Regions from separate parts of the Streptomyces sp. NBC_00104 genome, predicted to be linked through region 2. Evidence: riboswitches for the same ligand, from Rfam matches in the RefSeq annotation. Region 2 holds a riboswitch; each other region holds the start of a gene.
What was found. A riboswitch is a leader RNA that binds a small molecule or an ion and turns the genes downstream of it on or off. The one in region 2 is predicted to bind cyclic di-AMP.

Region 1: linked by a shared signal. The riboswitch ahead of OG272_RS07240 (C40 family peptidase) and the one ahead of OG272_RS23925 (M23 family metallopeptidase) in region 2 are both predicted to bind cyclic di-AMP.
Region 3: linked by a shared signal. The riboswitch ahead of OG272_RS20100 (transglycosylase family protein) and the one ahead of OG272_RS23925 (M23 family metallopeptidase) in region 2 are both predicted to bind cyclic di-AMP.

The regions. Positions count from the first base shown of each region.
Region 1 covers NZ_CP108215.1:1,687,132-1,691,383, reverse strand. Annotated here, with positions in the region: gene OG272_RS07255 (helix-turn-helix transcriptional regulator) at 1-766, opposite strand, end outside; gene OG272_RS07250 (ATP-binding protein) at 1,014-1,472, shown strand; partial or broken gene OG272_RS07245 (DUF6328 family protein) at 1,529-1,806, opposite strand; gene OG272_RS07240 (C40 family peptidase) at 1,884-2,357, opposite strand; cyclic di-AMP (ydaO/yuaA leader) riboswitch at 2,361-2,572, opposite strand; gene OG272_RS07235 (hypothetical protein) at 2,904-3,221, opposite strand; gene OG272_RS07230 (ATP-dependent Clp protease proteolytic subunit) at 3,229-3,870, opposite strand; gene OG272_RS07225 (hypothetical protein) at 4,012-4,252, opposite strand, start outside.
Region 2 covers NZ_CP108215.1:5,433,342-5,437,593, reverse strand. Annotated here, with positions in the region: gene OG272_RS23930 (PP2C family protein-serine/threonine phosphatase) at 64-1,194, shown strand; cyclic di-AMP (ydaO/yuaA leader) riboswitch at 1,461-1,622, shown strand; gene OG272_RS23925 (M23 family metallopeptidase) at 1,633-2,697, shown strand; gene OG272_RS23920 (PrsW family intramembrane metalloprotease) at 2,948-4,252, opposite strand, start outside.
Region 3 covers NZ_CP108215.1:4,598,694-4,602,945, reverse strand. Annotated here, with positions in the region: gene OG272_RS20110 (cytochrome P450) at 1-704, shown strand, start outside; gene OG272_RS20105 (transglycosylase family protein) at 899-1,957, shown strand; cyclic di-AMP (ydaO/yuaA leader) riboswitch at 2,140-2,339, shown strand; gene OG272_RS20100 (transglycosylase family protein) at 2,344-3,039, shown strand; gene eno (phosphopyruvate hydratase) at 3,514-4,252, shown strand, end outside.

The DNA.
Region 1 (4,252 bases), 3.7 Mb from region 2:
TGAGGTCTTCTTTCCGTTCGAGATAGAGGCTACTCGTCAAGTGGTCGAGAACAACCACGTCCAGATCGGATGTGCTCCGAAATGAGAAAATTACGAAAGGACCCGTGACGCCGATGTGCGCCCCGGCAGTGAACGGCAGTACCTGCAGTCGCACTTGAGGAAGCCGCGCCGCCTCGACCAGACGGCCCAGCTGCCGGGCCATGATCTCGGGACCGCCCACCTCGCGCCGGAGAACGCCCTCGTCGAGCACGGCGCTCAGCTCCATCGGCGGGTTCCCGCGCAGCACCTCCTGCCGCGCGAGCCGTACTTCCACGAGCGCGTCGAGTTTGTCGTCTTCCAGCCCCTCCACCGCGGCCCGCGTCACCGCCCGCGCGTACTCGGGGATCTGCAGCAGCCCCGGCACCACCGAGGTCTCCAGCGTCCGCATCCCCCCGGCCTGCGACTCCAGACTGATGAAGTCCCGGTACGTCGGCGGCAGTACGCCCCGGTACGCATGCCACCAGTTGTGCCGCCCGCCGCCGTCCTCGGAGCCCGCCAACGCCAGGAGCAGCTCCCGTAACTCCGTGTCGTCGATTCCGTACGCGTCCAGCAGCTTGCGGACGTCCGCGGGCTTCACCCCGCTGGCGCCCGTCTCGATCCGGCTCACCTTGGACTGGTGCCAGCCCACGCGATGGGCCGCCTCGATACTGGTGAGCGCGGAACGGGTGCGCAGTACACGCAACTCGGCGCCGAGCTTGCGGCGGCGGACCGCCGGACCGTACTGCATGGGTTTCTCCTTCCGTCCGGCGCGCGAAGTCGGGGTGACGACAGAGGATGGACGAAGGCCCCACCCGAATACGGTCGGCCGTCGGATAGTTCACCGCTTCGAGCGACAGATATATGCATATCTTGGTGGATCGCCACCCGTGACAGCCCAGGTAGTGGCAGTCTGGCGCGAAGCACCAGTCCGGGACCGTAGTCGAACCATCCGCTCCCTGTCGGACACCGGTCCCGTGGGAAAGGGACGTCTCGCCATGGCAGATCACCTGGAAGCATCCGTCACTCTGCCGAGCGATCCCGCCTCGGTGTCCGCCGCCCGGAACTACGTCGCCAGTGTGCTCGCCGAATGGGGCCTGCCGGGCGACACGGACACCGCGGACACCGTGCGCCTGATCGTGTCCGAACTCGCCACCAACGCCGTCCAGCACACGCTCGGTCAGTCGCCCACCTTCACCGTGGACATGGCACTCGACCGGGACGAGCACCTGCGCATCGGCGTCACCGACAGTCATCCACGCTTTCCCAAACGGCTGCCGGCCGCCGTCCAGCAGGACAACGGCCGGGGCATGGTCATCATCCGCTGGCTGACCGCCGAGTGCGGCGGCAGGCTGAGCGTCAGACCCACACGGGAGGGCGGCAAGACGGTGGCGATCGAACTTCCTTGGACGGCCCCCGTGCAGCCGGTCGGGGCAGGCGGTCCGCAGGAGACCTGACAGGGCTCTCCACTGGCGACCGCGTCGTCCGTTCGGCAGAGTGCCACGTCCGGGGTTTCGGTGTTCTGCTGGAAGAGCGAGCGGGGCAGGGCGGCCGGGGCGGTGCAGAGCGCCGCCGCGAGGACCGCCGGCACCAGGGTGGTGACGTAGGTGGCGCGCTGGACGGAGTCCAGGTCCGGGAAGCGCGGAGTGAAGGCCGGCGTCGGCAGGAACGCGAAGAGGACCTCTCCCCCGGTCTGGGGGACCCGCAACTCCTGGAGCAGCTCGGAGAGTCGCGGTCGGCGCGTTCGAGGGGTGTCTCGTCGCGTGCGGGGCGGGTGCGTGCGTCGGCCACGGACGAGCGGGTAACCAGAAAGGCCCGTCGCACGCCCGTCGGGGGCGGCGGAGAGATCCGCCGCCCCCGACGGTGGGTCAGCGGACCCGGCCGTACCAGACGTTCTTCGTCCAGAGCTTCTGCAGCCGGACGACGTCACCCGTCTTCGGCGAGTGCCAGATCTTTCCCTTCCCCGCGTAGATACCGACGTGGTAGACGCTCGATCCCGAGTGGAAGAAGACGAGGTCTCCGAGCTTGCGGCTGCTCGCGGAGATGTGCTTCGTCTTGTTGTACTGCTGCTGAGCAGTACGGGGCAGCTTCTTGCCCGCCTTCTTGAACGAGTAGAGCGTCAGCCCTGAGCAGTCGAACCTGCCCGGGCCCGTGGCGCCGTACTTGTAAGGGGAGCCCTTCTTGGAAGCCGCGACCTTGAGTGCCTTCGACGCCACGGTGGCGGCCTCGGCGTCGGATGCGACGCCCGGTACCACGATGCTGCCGCTCACTGCGGCGATGGTGAGAGCCGAGGCCGTGCCGGCCCGGGTCAACAGCGACGGGACACGATTCAGCGCAGACATGCGCAACCCTTCGTCAGCCGCCTGTGAAGGATGACCTGTCGGATTCGGGCTGACAAAGTTGCCCGGCCGCTGACGCGGCTTCACCCCAAGGGCTGCTCGGCGCGGTCATGGCTTGACCGTTCCGGCGACCCGTCGTGCCTGGGTCCTCCACTCCTGCCGATGCACTCCTGTCGACCGGTCATCCGGGCGGCGGCAGGACTCGGCGTCCACCCGGATCGCCCCGCCGCTGCGGCGGGGGCTTGTCGTCAGGAAGGGATCTTGACGCACGAACGTCCGAAAATCCCAACGGAACCATGGATTTGTGGTCTTACTCACCACTCACCCGTTCGGGTGGACAGAATGATTTCGGCTGTTGTGTCCACGTGTTCGAGGAGGTCCGCACCAGCACCGGAACAGTGCATTCCGACCGCGTAGCGGGCGCGTTGTGCAACTTCACAGGTCCTCACGACGTATGGGCCGATGGGTCGATCGCGGTAGGCCGTCCGGAGGGCGCGAAGCCCGGGCCGGACGCCCCGTCAGTAGTACGGAGAGCGGCCCGGGATCGGTTCAGGCGGGCCAGTCCTCCGGCTCCGGGGGTAGCGCCACCAGGCCCGTCCGCCGCTTTCCGTCGAGGACCCGCAGGGCGCGCGCGAGCGTCGGGGCGTGCACCTCGTTCTCCCCGCGCCTGTGCATCAGTTCGAGCGCGTCGCGCAGAGCGGTCGCCTTGGCGACGAGCGCCTGCGCCGCACGCAACCCGCGGTACGTGTCGCCCGGGCGCGCCGGATTGATCCGGCCGACCAGGTCGACCACGTCCAGGTAACGGTCGATCAGCTCCGCCTCGGCGCGCGTGAGCGCGGGCAGCGGCGGCAGTTCGGGTGGGAGCATCGGTGGCTCACCTCGCGCCGGGGAGCGTGGGCGAGGTCCTGCGGCTCGGGATCACCCGGTCCGCCAGGCCGTACTCCACCGCCGCCTCGGCGTCGAGGAACTTGTCCCGCTCGATGTCGGCACTGATCCGCTCGGGGCTCTGGCCCGTGTGCCGGACGAGCATCTCCTCCAGCTTCCGGCGGTTGCGCATCAGCTCCTCGGCCCGGATCGCCAGATCGCTCGCCTGTCCCTCGATCCGGTCGGCCACCGCCGGTTGGTGGATCAGTACGCGTGCCCCCGGCAGCATGAACCGCTTGCCCGGTGTGCCCGCCGCCAGCAGCACCGCGGCGGCCGACCCCGCCTGTCCCAGACAGATGGTCTCCACGTCACAGGTGACGAACCGGATCGTGTCGTAGAGCGCTGTCATCGCGCTGAACGAGCCGCCCGGCGAGTTGATGTACAGCGAGATGTCGCGGTCCGGCGACTGGTACTCGAGGTGCATGAACTGCGCCATCACGTCGTTCGCCGACGTGTCGTCGATCTGCGTCCCGAGGAACACGATCCGTTCTTCCAGCAACTTCGAGTACGGATCCATCGTTCGGTGACCCGCACTGGTGCGCTCGGTGAACTCGGGCAGCACATGACGGGCCGAGGGTCGGTTCGCGGGCATGGGGCGCGCCTCCTCTGATCGATTTCTGTACAGAATGTACAGGACGTACGAGGCGATGAGGAGGGGAGTCGAAGGAAGAGGAAAAGGACGGAGCCCCGGACCGAGGTGGTCCGGGGCTCCGAGGAGTGCGGGGCGGGGAACTCAGTTGATGGCCACGGGGGCGGGTCTGCCCGAGAAGGTGATCGGGGGCCAGCCCTTCGAGACCGCGATCGCGGACAGGGCGCTCGCGATCTCGGCGGGCGTGACGACATTCTCCGCTGGTGGCGTGTCGCCGTTCCATCCGGAGATCTCCAACGTGAACCCGATCTTCAGGTAGTAGTAGGCATCCTCGTCCTCCACGCTCAGACTGGAATTCCCCGAGAACTCGGTGCCGGGCGGGAAC
Region 2 (4,252 bases):
CCTCACTAGCCCACTCGGCCCGGCCGACTAGCCCCGTTCCCCACCGACGGAAACCCTGTATCCGTGGGCAGCCAGTGGGAGTGGAGGGGTGTGCGGGAGCCGGGTGGGCGGCGGTTCTCGTATGCCCGCGCGCTCGTTCGCGTCCTGCCCGCCCTGCTGATCGCCACGGGCCTCTTCTACGACCACTTCACCCCGCGCGAGTTCACGGCGGTCCCCTTCTTCACCGCAGCGCCCCTGGTGGCGGCCCCGCTCTTCTCGCTGCACGGCACGGTGGTCACCGGGCTCGCCTCGATCGCCGGCATCACCGCCGTACGCCTCTACTACGGCGACACGAGCAGCGTGGACGCGATCACCGAGATCGCCACGGTGGCCACCGTCGCCGTACTGGCCGTACTGATCAACCGCCTCGTGCGCCGCAGCGACGCCCGGCTCGCCACCGCCCGTGAGATCGCCGAGGCGGCGCAGCGCGCCGTACTGCCGGTGCCGCAGGAGCGGATCGGCGGACTGGAGATCGCCGCGCGGTACGAGGCGGCGCAGGCCGGGGCGTCGATCGGGGGCGATCTGTACGCGGTGCAGGACTCGCCCCACGGCGTACGGCTGATCGTCGGCGATGTGCGGGGCAAGGGGCTGGGGGCGGTGTCGGCGGTGGCCGTGCTGATCGGCGCGTTCCGGGAGGCGGCCGAGCAGGAGTCGACGCTCGAAGCGGTCGCCCAGCGCCTGGAACGGGCGCTGGCCCGGGAGGCCACGCGCCGCGAGGCCGCGCGACGGGACGCGACGGTGGAGCACGAGGGGTTCGTGACGGCCGTCCTGGCGGAGTTCCCGCACGGCGCCGGCCGTGCCCGGATCGTCAACCGGGGCCACCCGTCCCCCCTGCTGCTGTACGCCGACGGCGTTCTGTGCGCCCTGGAAGCCCCGCAGCCCGCGCTTCCCCTCGGCATGGACGACCTGGGCACCTGGCCCGACCGCGCGGAGGAGACCGGATTCCCGCCCGGCGCCACGCTGCTCTTCTACACCGACGGCCTCTCCGAGGCGCGGGACGCGCGCGGCGCCTTCTACGACCCGGCCGAGCGCCTGTCCGGACGCACCTTCTCCGCCCCGCGTGCCCTGTTGACGGCCCTCGCGGAAGAGGTACGCCGTCACACGGGTGGCCGCACGACGGACGACATGGCCCTCCTCGCGGTCCGCCGTCCCTGACGTCGCACACGCCCCTCTCACATCTCTCCCGCTCGATATCACCGAGCGTGTCCGTCCGACCGTCCTCCGTATAACAACTGACGTACCGTCAGGCCATTTGTTACTCCTGAGGAAAGGTCAACTCGCCCGTTTTACGCCCCTCATGACCCGTAAAGTCCAGCGCGAAAGCCGGAACGATCATTAAGAACAGCTTGGAATGGAGTACTCGCGTCTATTAACGTTCGATAACGCAGCGCGGTCGTCCCAGCCGTCACAAGAGACGGCTCCGTGCTCACGCGCCGAATCCCGCAAGGGAACCGGGGAACCACCACCCTGGGGTGAATCGCACGGAAGCCGTCGTGGCAGTACGCACGACTGGTTTACGCGCGTAGGAGACCTTCCTGCTCCGAACCCGTCAGCTAACCCGGTAGGCGAGGAGGAAGGAAGGAGCACGCCCACGTGGCGTCGAACCGGTCCGCGACCGAAGCCCCGTTCGTACCGAGCCAACGAGACGGCGAGAGCCAGACGTTCGGCTACGGCAGCTACAACAGCGACAACGAGGGCCCCTGGCAGGAGTGGAATCCCAGCGAGGAGACCCTGCGCCCCGTTCGCGGTCGGCACCGCGTCGCCAAGCCGCGCGGTGGACTCGCCCGTGGCGGACTGGCCCGCAGCTCCACGGTTCTCGGCGTCGGTGTCATAGCCGCCGTCGGCGGCGCCGGCATGGCCAGCGCGCAGTCCGGCAAGGCCCCGGTGTCCATATCGCTGCCCGACATGCCGAACGTCGGCTCGGTCTTCGAGGACGAGAAGCCCGACGAGCCGGAGCCCCAGGCCTCCACCACCCCGCTCAGCAGTGCCGGCCTGACCACCGCCGACACCGAGCAGGGCACCGCGGACGCCGGCGAGGCGCTGCGCGCCCGCATCATGGCGCAGGCCGAGTCCCAGCAGGAGGCCTTCGACAAGGCCGCCGCCGAGGCCGCCCAGACCGCCGCCGCGGACAAGGCCGCCGAGCAGGCCGCCCAGGAGAAGAGGGAAGCCGAGGCGAAGGAAGCCGCCGCCAAGAAGAAGGCGGAGGAGGAGGCCGCGGCGAAGAAGGAGGCCGAGCGCCTCGCCGCCCTCGCCAAGCAGTTCACGCTTCCCACCTCCTCGTACACCCTCACCTCGACCTTCGGCCAGGCGGGCCCCTACTGGTCCTCCGGCTACCACACCGGCCTCGACTTCGCGGCCCCCACCGGCACCCTCATCAAGGCCGTCCACAGCGGCACCATCACGCAGGCCGGCTACGAGGGCTCCTACGGCTACAAGACCGTCCTCACCCTCGATGACGGCACCGAGATCTGGTACGCCCACCAGTCCTCCATCGGCGTCAGTGTCGGCCAGAAGGTCGCCACCGGCGACGTCATCGGCCGCGTCGGCGCCACCGGCAACGTCACCGGCGCCCACCTCCACATGGAGGTCCACCCGGGCGGCTCCGCCAGCGGCATCGACCCGGCGGCGTGGCTGCGCAGCAAGGGCCTCACCCCGTAGCCGGGCAGAACCAGCGACCACTCCCGCCGGGCCTCGCACCCGCCCGCGGAGACCACGACGCCGCGTAACCCCACGGGGATTACGCGGCGTTCGTCATGCCGGGGGAGCGACAGTACGGTGCGGCGGCGGGGCGGGCGTCCCTACCGCAGGAGGCACCTGGCGCCAGGCGACGGGGGACACACCGGCACGGCCCCGACCACGCCACGCACCGGCAGCCCGCGAACCGCTACGGCTCCCGCTGCCGATACCGCTAGTACCGATACGGGTTGTACGAGGGATACGGAGCCATCCCGTGAACCACCGGCTGCGGATAGGCGGACCCGTACCCGCCGTACCCGCCGTATCCGTATCCGCCGTATCCGTATCCGTACCCGTACCCGCCGTACCCGTGCTTCGGTCCGGCCTCCCGCCCCGCGTACCCCAGGGCCGGGCGGGCCAACTCCCGCCTGCGCCACAGCTCGAACAGCAACTCCCGCTCCCGCAGCGCGAAGTCGCCCCCGGCCCGACCCCGTCGCCCCCGGTTCCGGAGGAACGCCAACCTCGTCGCGTACGCCTGGTACTCCGCGACCGACCGAGCCCCCGCCTTCCCGAAGTGGTGCGCCGCATACTCCCGCGCCACCCGCCGAGCCCGCATCGACCCCAGCACATACGGCTCGGCCGGCGTCAGCCACCCCGCGGCCGCGTACGCCGGCAGCTCCTCCCGCACGGTCCGCAACTCCCGCTGCCGAGCCCAGATCACCAACCACGTCAGCAACCCGAACGCCGGCACCATGAACGCCGCGTACACCGCGAAGAACCCGTACTCCCCGAACGTCGCGGACCCGTTCCAGACCGCGTGCATCCCCATGGCGAGCAACAGCCCGCCCACGGGCACGAGCACCCGCCGCCCCCGCTGCCACTCCGCGGAGAACGCCGCCACCCCGAACCCGATCCCCGTCAGCACGGTGAACAAGGGATGCGCGAACGGCGACATGATCACCCGCACGAAGAACGTCGCCGCGGTGACCGACGCCAGCCCACTCCCTCCGCTGAGCTGATCCGTCCCGAACGCGGTCCCCAGATACAGGATGTTCTCGGTGAACGCGAACCCGGTCGCGGTGAACCCCGCGATCACCACCCCGTCCACGATCCCGGTGAAGTCCCGCCTCCTGAACAGGAAGACGAGCAGGACGGCCGCGGCCTTGGCGGTCTCCTCCACCACGGGCGCTATGACGGTGGCCCCCAGGGTGTCGGCATGCGAGGGGTCCGCGGTCGCCGTGGCTATCCACCGGGTCGCGAAACTGTTCGCCACGATGGCTATCAGCGCCGCCGCGCACGCCCCCCAGGCGAACGCGAACACCAGGTTCCTCCAGGGCCCGGGCTCCACCCGGTCCAGCCACCGGAACGCGGCCATGAGCAACGGCACGGGCAGCACCGAGAGCCCCAGCCCGACGAGAAACCCCTCCGTGCCGGTCTGTTCACGGACGAGCGCGAGGATGACGAGCCCGGAGATCCCGAGCAGTCCTATCAGCGCCCCGTACGTGACGCTCTTCCGCTGCCACCAGCGCGTGGGCCT
Region 3 (4,252 bases), 830 kb from region 2:
GCTATCTCGCCGACCTCATCCACCGCAAGCGGGAGGCCCTCACCGAGCACCCCGCCCCCGGCGAGGACCTCATCTCCGGGCTCATCCGCTCCTCCGACCACGGTGAGCACCTCACCGAGAACGAGGCCGCGGCGATGGCGTTCATCCTGCTGTTCGCCGGGTTCGAGACGACCGTCAACCTCATCGGGAACGGCATGTACGCCCTCCTCACCCATCCCGACCAGCGCACCCGCCTCCAGGACTCCCTCGCCGCGCGGGAGACCGCGCTGCTCGAAACCGGCGTCGAGGAACTCCTCCGCTACGACGGCCCCGTCGAACTCGCCACCTGGCGCTTCGCGACCCAACCCCTCACCCTCGGCGGGCAGGACATCGCCCCCGGCGACCCCGTCCTCGTCGTCCTCGCGGCGGCCGACCGCGACCCGGCCCGCTTCGACGACCCCGACACCCTCGATCTCTCCCGCCGGGACAACCAGCACCTCGGCTACGGCCACGGCATCCACTACTGCCTCGGCGCCCCCCTCGCCCGCCTCGAAGGGCAGACGGCGCTGGCCACGCTCCTCACCCGCCTCCCCGACCTGCGACTGGCGGGGGATTCTGCCGATTTGAGGTGGCGAGGAGGGCTCATCATGCGCGGATTGCGCACGCTTCCGGTCGAATTCACCCCGCGGGAGCGGCCGGTGACCGGGTTGGTGAGCAACCCGTAGTCGTACCCGGGCGGGCCGTAGCCATACCCCATTCCGTGTCAGAAGATGACACTCCCTCAAGTCTGTGATCTTCACGTGATCTACGCTGCATTAACTTGTGACAACTGATCGACTGCGGCTACGTTCACACGTCAGTGCGAAGAGGTCACCACGCCCGTCGCACAGGCCACTGCTGTCGCGTGAAAGGCAACCGCATGCTCTCCGGGAACGGTCGTCACCGTCGCCCCCGTCAGGCTCCGGCCCTCCTCGTCGCGGCGGGAGTGACCGGCTCGGCCATCGCGATTCCACTCCTCGGCGCCACCGGCGCGAGCGCGGCCGGCGGAACCACCTGGGACCAGGTGGCGGAGTGCGAGAGCGGTGGCTCCTGGAGCGCGGACACCGGGAACGGACGCTACGGCGGCCTTCAGCTCACCCAGGCGAACTGGGAGAAGTACGGCGGTCTGGAGTACGCGGCGACCGCCGACCAGGCCAGCCGTTCGCAGCAGATAGCCGTCGCCGAGAAGGTGCTCGCCGGCCAGGGCGTCGGCGTCTGGGCCACCTGTGGACTCCTCCACAACCTCGGAGGCGACTCCGGTTCCGCCGACGTGGACACGGGCGTCGCGGACGACTCCTCGGACTCTGAGGATTCGTCCAGTTCGTCAGGTTCATCCGATACATCGGATTCGTCCGCCTCGACGGACGCGGCCAAGTCGGGCAAGTCGGCCGACTCGACCGACTCCACCGGACCGACGGACTCCACCGGCTCCAGCGGCTCCCGCGGGCCGAGCGAATCGTCCGAATCGTCGGGATCGTCCGCCGATGTCTTCGAGGGTTCCACCAAGGCCAGAACCGGCACCGACTCGGACGACTCCGCCGGCTCCGGCAGCGCAGACTCGGACAAGTCGGGTCAGAGCGACAGCTCTTCGGCTGCGGACGACAGTGAGGGTGGCACCGGCCGTCATCGCGGCGCCAGTGCCGACGAGGACGTCGACGCGGACACCGAGGCCGGCACGGACGCGGCCGACGGCTCCCGCACCGACTCCGCGTCCTCCGGCCGTCACGCCTCCCGTGATGGCGACGCGGCGCGTGAGGTCGTCGACGGCGCGTACACCGTCCAGGCGGGCGACAGCCTGACGGGCATCGTGAACTCGCTCGGCCTGGGCGGCGGGTGGCGGGAGCTGTACGCCGAGAACGAGGCCACGGTCGGAACTGACCCGGACCTTATCCTTCCCGGTCAGACCCTCGAAGTCGGTGTCGAAACGGGCGAAAAGTAGCGGCAGTTCAGGTCACGGTTCGCCCCTGAATGCCCGTTTTGATCTCCGTGGGAGATGAATCACAGACCCCCTGATCGTCTTTGAAATCCGGCGAATCACGTGTCTACGGTCGTGACCGCTCGCCACAGCGGGCCCCTGCGGTCGGTACGCCGAATCCTGCCAACGGCCGCATGGAACAGTCGTCGCGTCAAGCGCCGTAGGCAGGAGCGGGGGACCCAAGGTAAGTGCCGGGTCCGGTGGTTGCGGCCCTTCGGGGGCGCACGTCCGGAACCGGCTCGGGGTGAAGCCGCGCCATGTGAGCCGAAAGGCGAGCGGGCGCGGCCGGGCAACTCAACCGGCCCGAACCCGACAGCTCACCTCGCAGGCGTCGGTGAGGGGATCACTCCATGCTGTTTTCCAGCAAGGGCAAGCACCGCCGTCCGTCCAAGGCGGCTCGCGCCATCGCCGTCGCCGGTGTCACCGGTGCCGCCGCCATCGCCGCTCCGCTGATGGTCGCCGGCAGCGCCTCCGCCGCCACCGCCTCCGAGTGGGACACCGTCGCCCAGTGCGAGTCCGGCGGGAACTGGTCCATCAACACCGGTAACGGCTACTACGGCGGTCTGCAGTTCTCCGCCTCCACCTGGGCCGCCTACGGCGGTACGCAGTACGCCTCCACCGCCGACCAGGCGAGCAAGGCCCAGCAGATCGCGATCGCCGAGAAGGTCCTCGCGGGCCAGGGCAAGGGTGCCTGGCCCGTCTGCGGCACCGGCCTGTCCAGCGCCTCGTACGACGGCGCCGCCGCCTCCAGCGGCAACTCGGACTCCGGTTCCTCCTCGCAGGAGAGCACCCAGAAGAGCACCGAGAAGAGCAGCCAGGAGACCCGCGCCTCCCGCTCCTCCGAGCGTGCCACCGTCGAGACCCCGACCGGCAAGAAGGTCGAGAAGGGCGACGGCGAGTACAAGGTCGTCAGCGGCGACACCCTCAGCGCCATCGCCGAGAAGAAGAACGTCAAGGGTGGCTGGGAGAAGCTCTTCGAGCTGAACAAGGACATCATCGACGACGCCGACTTCATCTACCCGGGCCAGCAGCTCCACCTGAGCTGACCCACGGCGATCGCGACGGCCGCCGACCGCCTGCCATCCCCACGGCCGCCCCCACGGCCGGGCAGGCGGGGCGGGGCGGGTTCGGCCGGGCCGAAAATCGAGCCGCTCTCCAGCTGAACCACAGCCCGCTCACATCCGTGTCCTCCATAGTGAAGACCTCGTGAGGGCCGTCCCCCCGTCCCCACGGGCTCCCCGCCCCGGTGCGCATTCCCCCGTACGCACCGGGGCGGGGCTTTTTCATGCCCGTCTTCCTCGCCACTCCCTCTCTCCTCTCCCTCTCCTCTTCCTCGCCTCTCCCTCTTTCTGTTCACTTTCTCGCCCACCCCCCTTTGTTCCGACCTGAAACAATGGGTACGGTCTGTCTGTCCACGGGACGGTCGGTCGGCTGCCGACGGCCCGGGGGCGGTTAGGCTCTAGTCGCAAGGCCCAAGCGGCCCCGCACAACCAGCGTCACATCCCATGAAGGAGATGCTCGTGCCGTCCATCGACGTCGTCGTAGCCCGGGAAATCCTCGACTCGCGAGGCAACCCCACCGTCGAGGTCGAGGTCGGCCTCGACGACGGCAGCACCGGTCGTGCCGCCGTCCCGTCCGGCGCCTCCACGGGTGCCTTCGAAGCCATCGAGCTCCGTGACGGCGACCCCAACCGCTACCTCGGCAAGGGTGTCGAGAAGGCCGTCCTCGCCGTGATCGAGCAGATCGGCCCGGAGCTCGTCGGCTACGACGCCACCGAGCAGCGCCTGATCGACCAGGCGATGTTCGACCTGGACGCCACCGACAACAAGGGCTCCCTCGGCGCCAACGCCATCCTCGGCGTCTCCCTCGCCGTCGCCCACGCCGCCTCCGAGGCCAGCGACCTGCCGCTCTTCCGCTACCTGGGCGGCCCGAACGCGCACCTGCTGCCCGTTCCGATGATGAACATCCTGAACGGCGGCTCGCACGCCGACTCCAACGTGGACATCCAGGAGTTCATGATCGCCCCCATCGGCGCGGAGTCCTTCTCCGAGGCCCTGCGCTGGGGCGCCGAGGTCTACCACACCCTCAAGAAGGTGCTGAAGACCAAGGGCCTGTCCACCGGCCTCGGCGACGAGGGCGGCTTCGCCCCGAACCTGGAGTCCAACCGCGCCGCGCTCGACCTCATCCTCGAGGCCATCAAGCAGGCCGGTTACGTACCCGGCGAGCAGATCGCGCTCGCGCTCGACGTCGCCGCGTCCG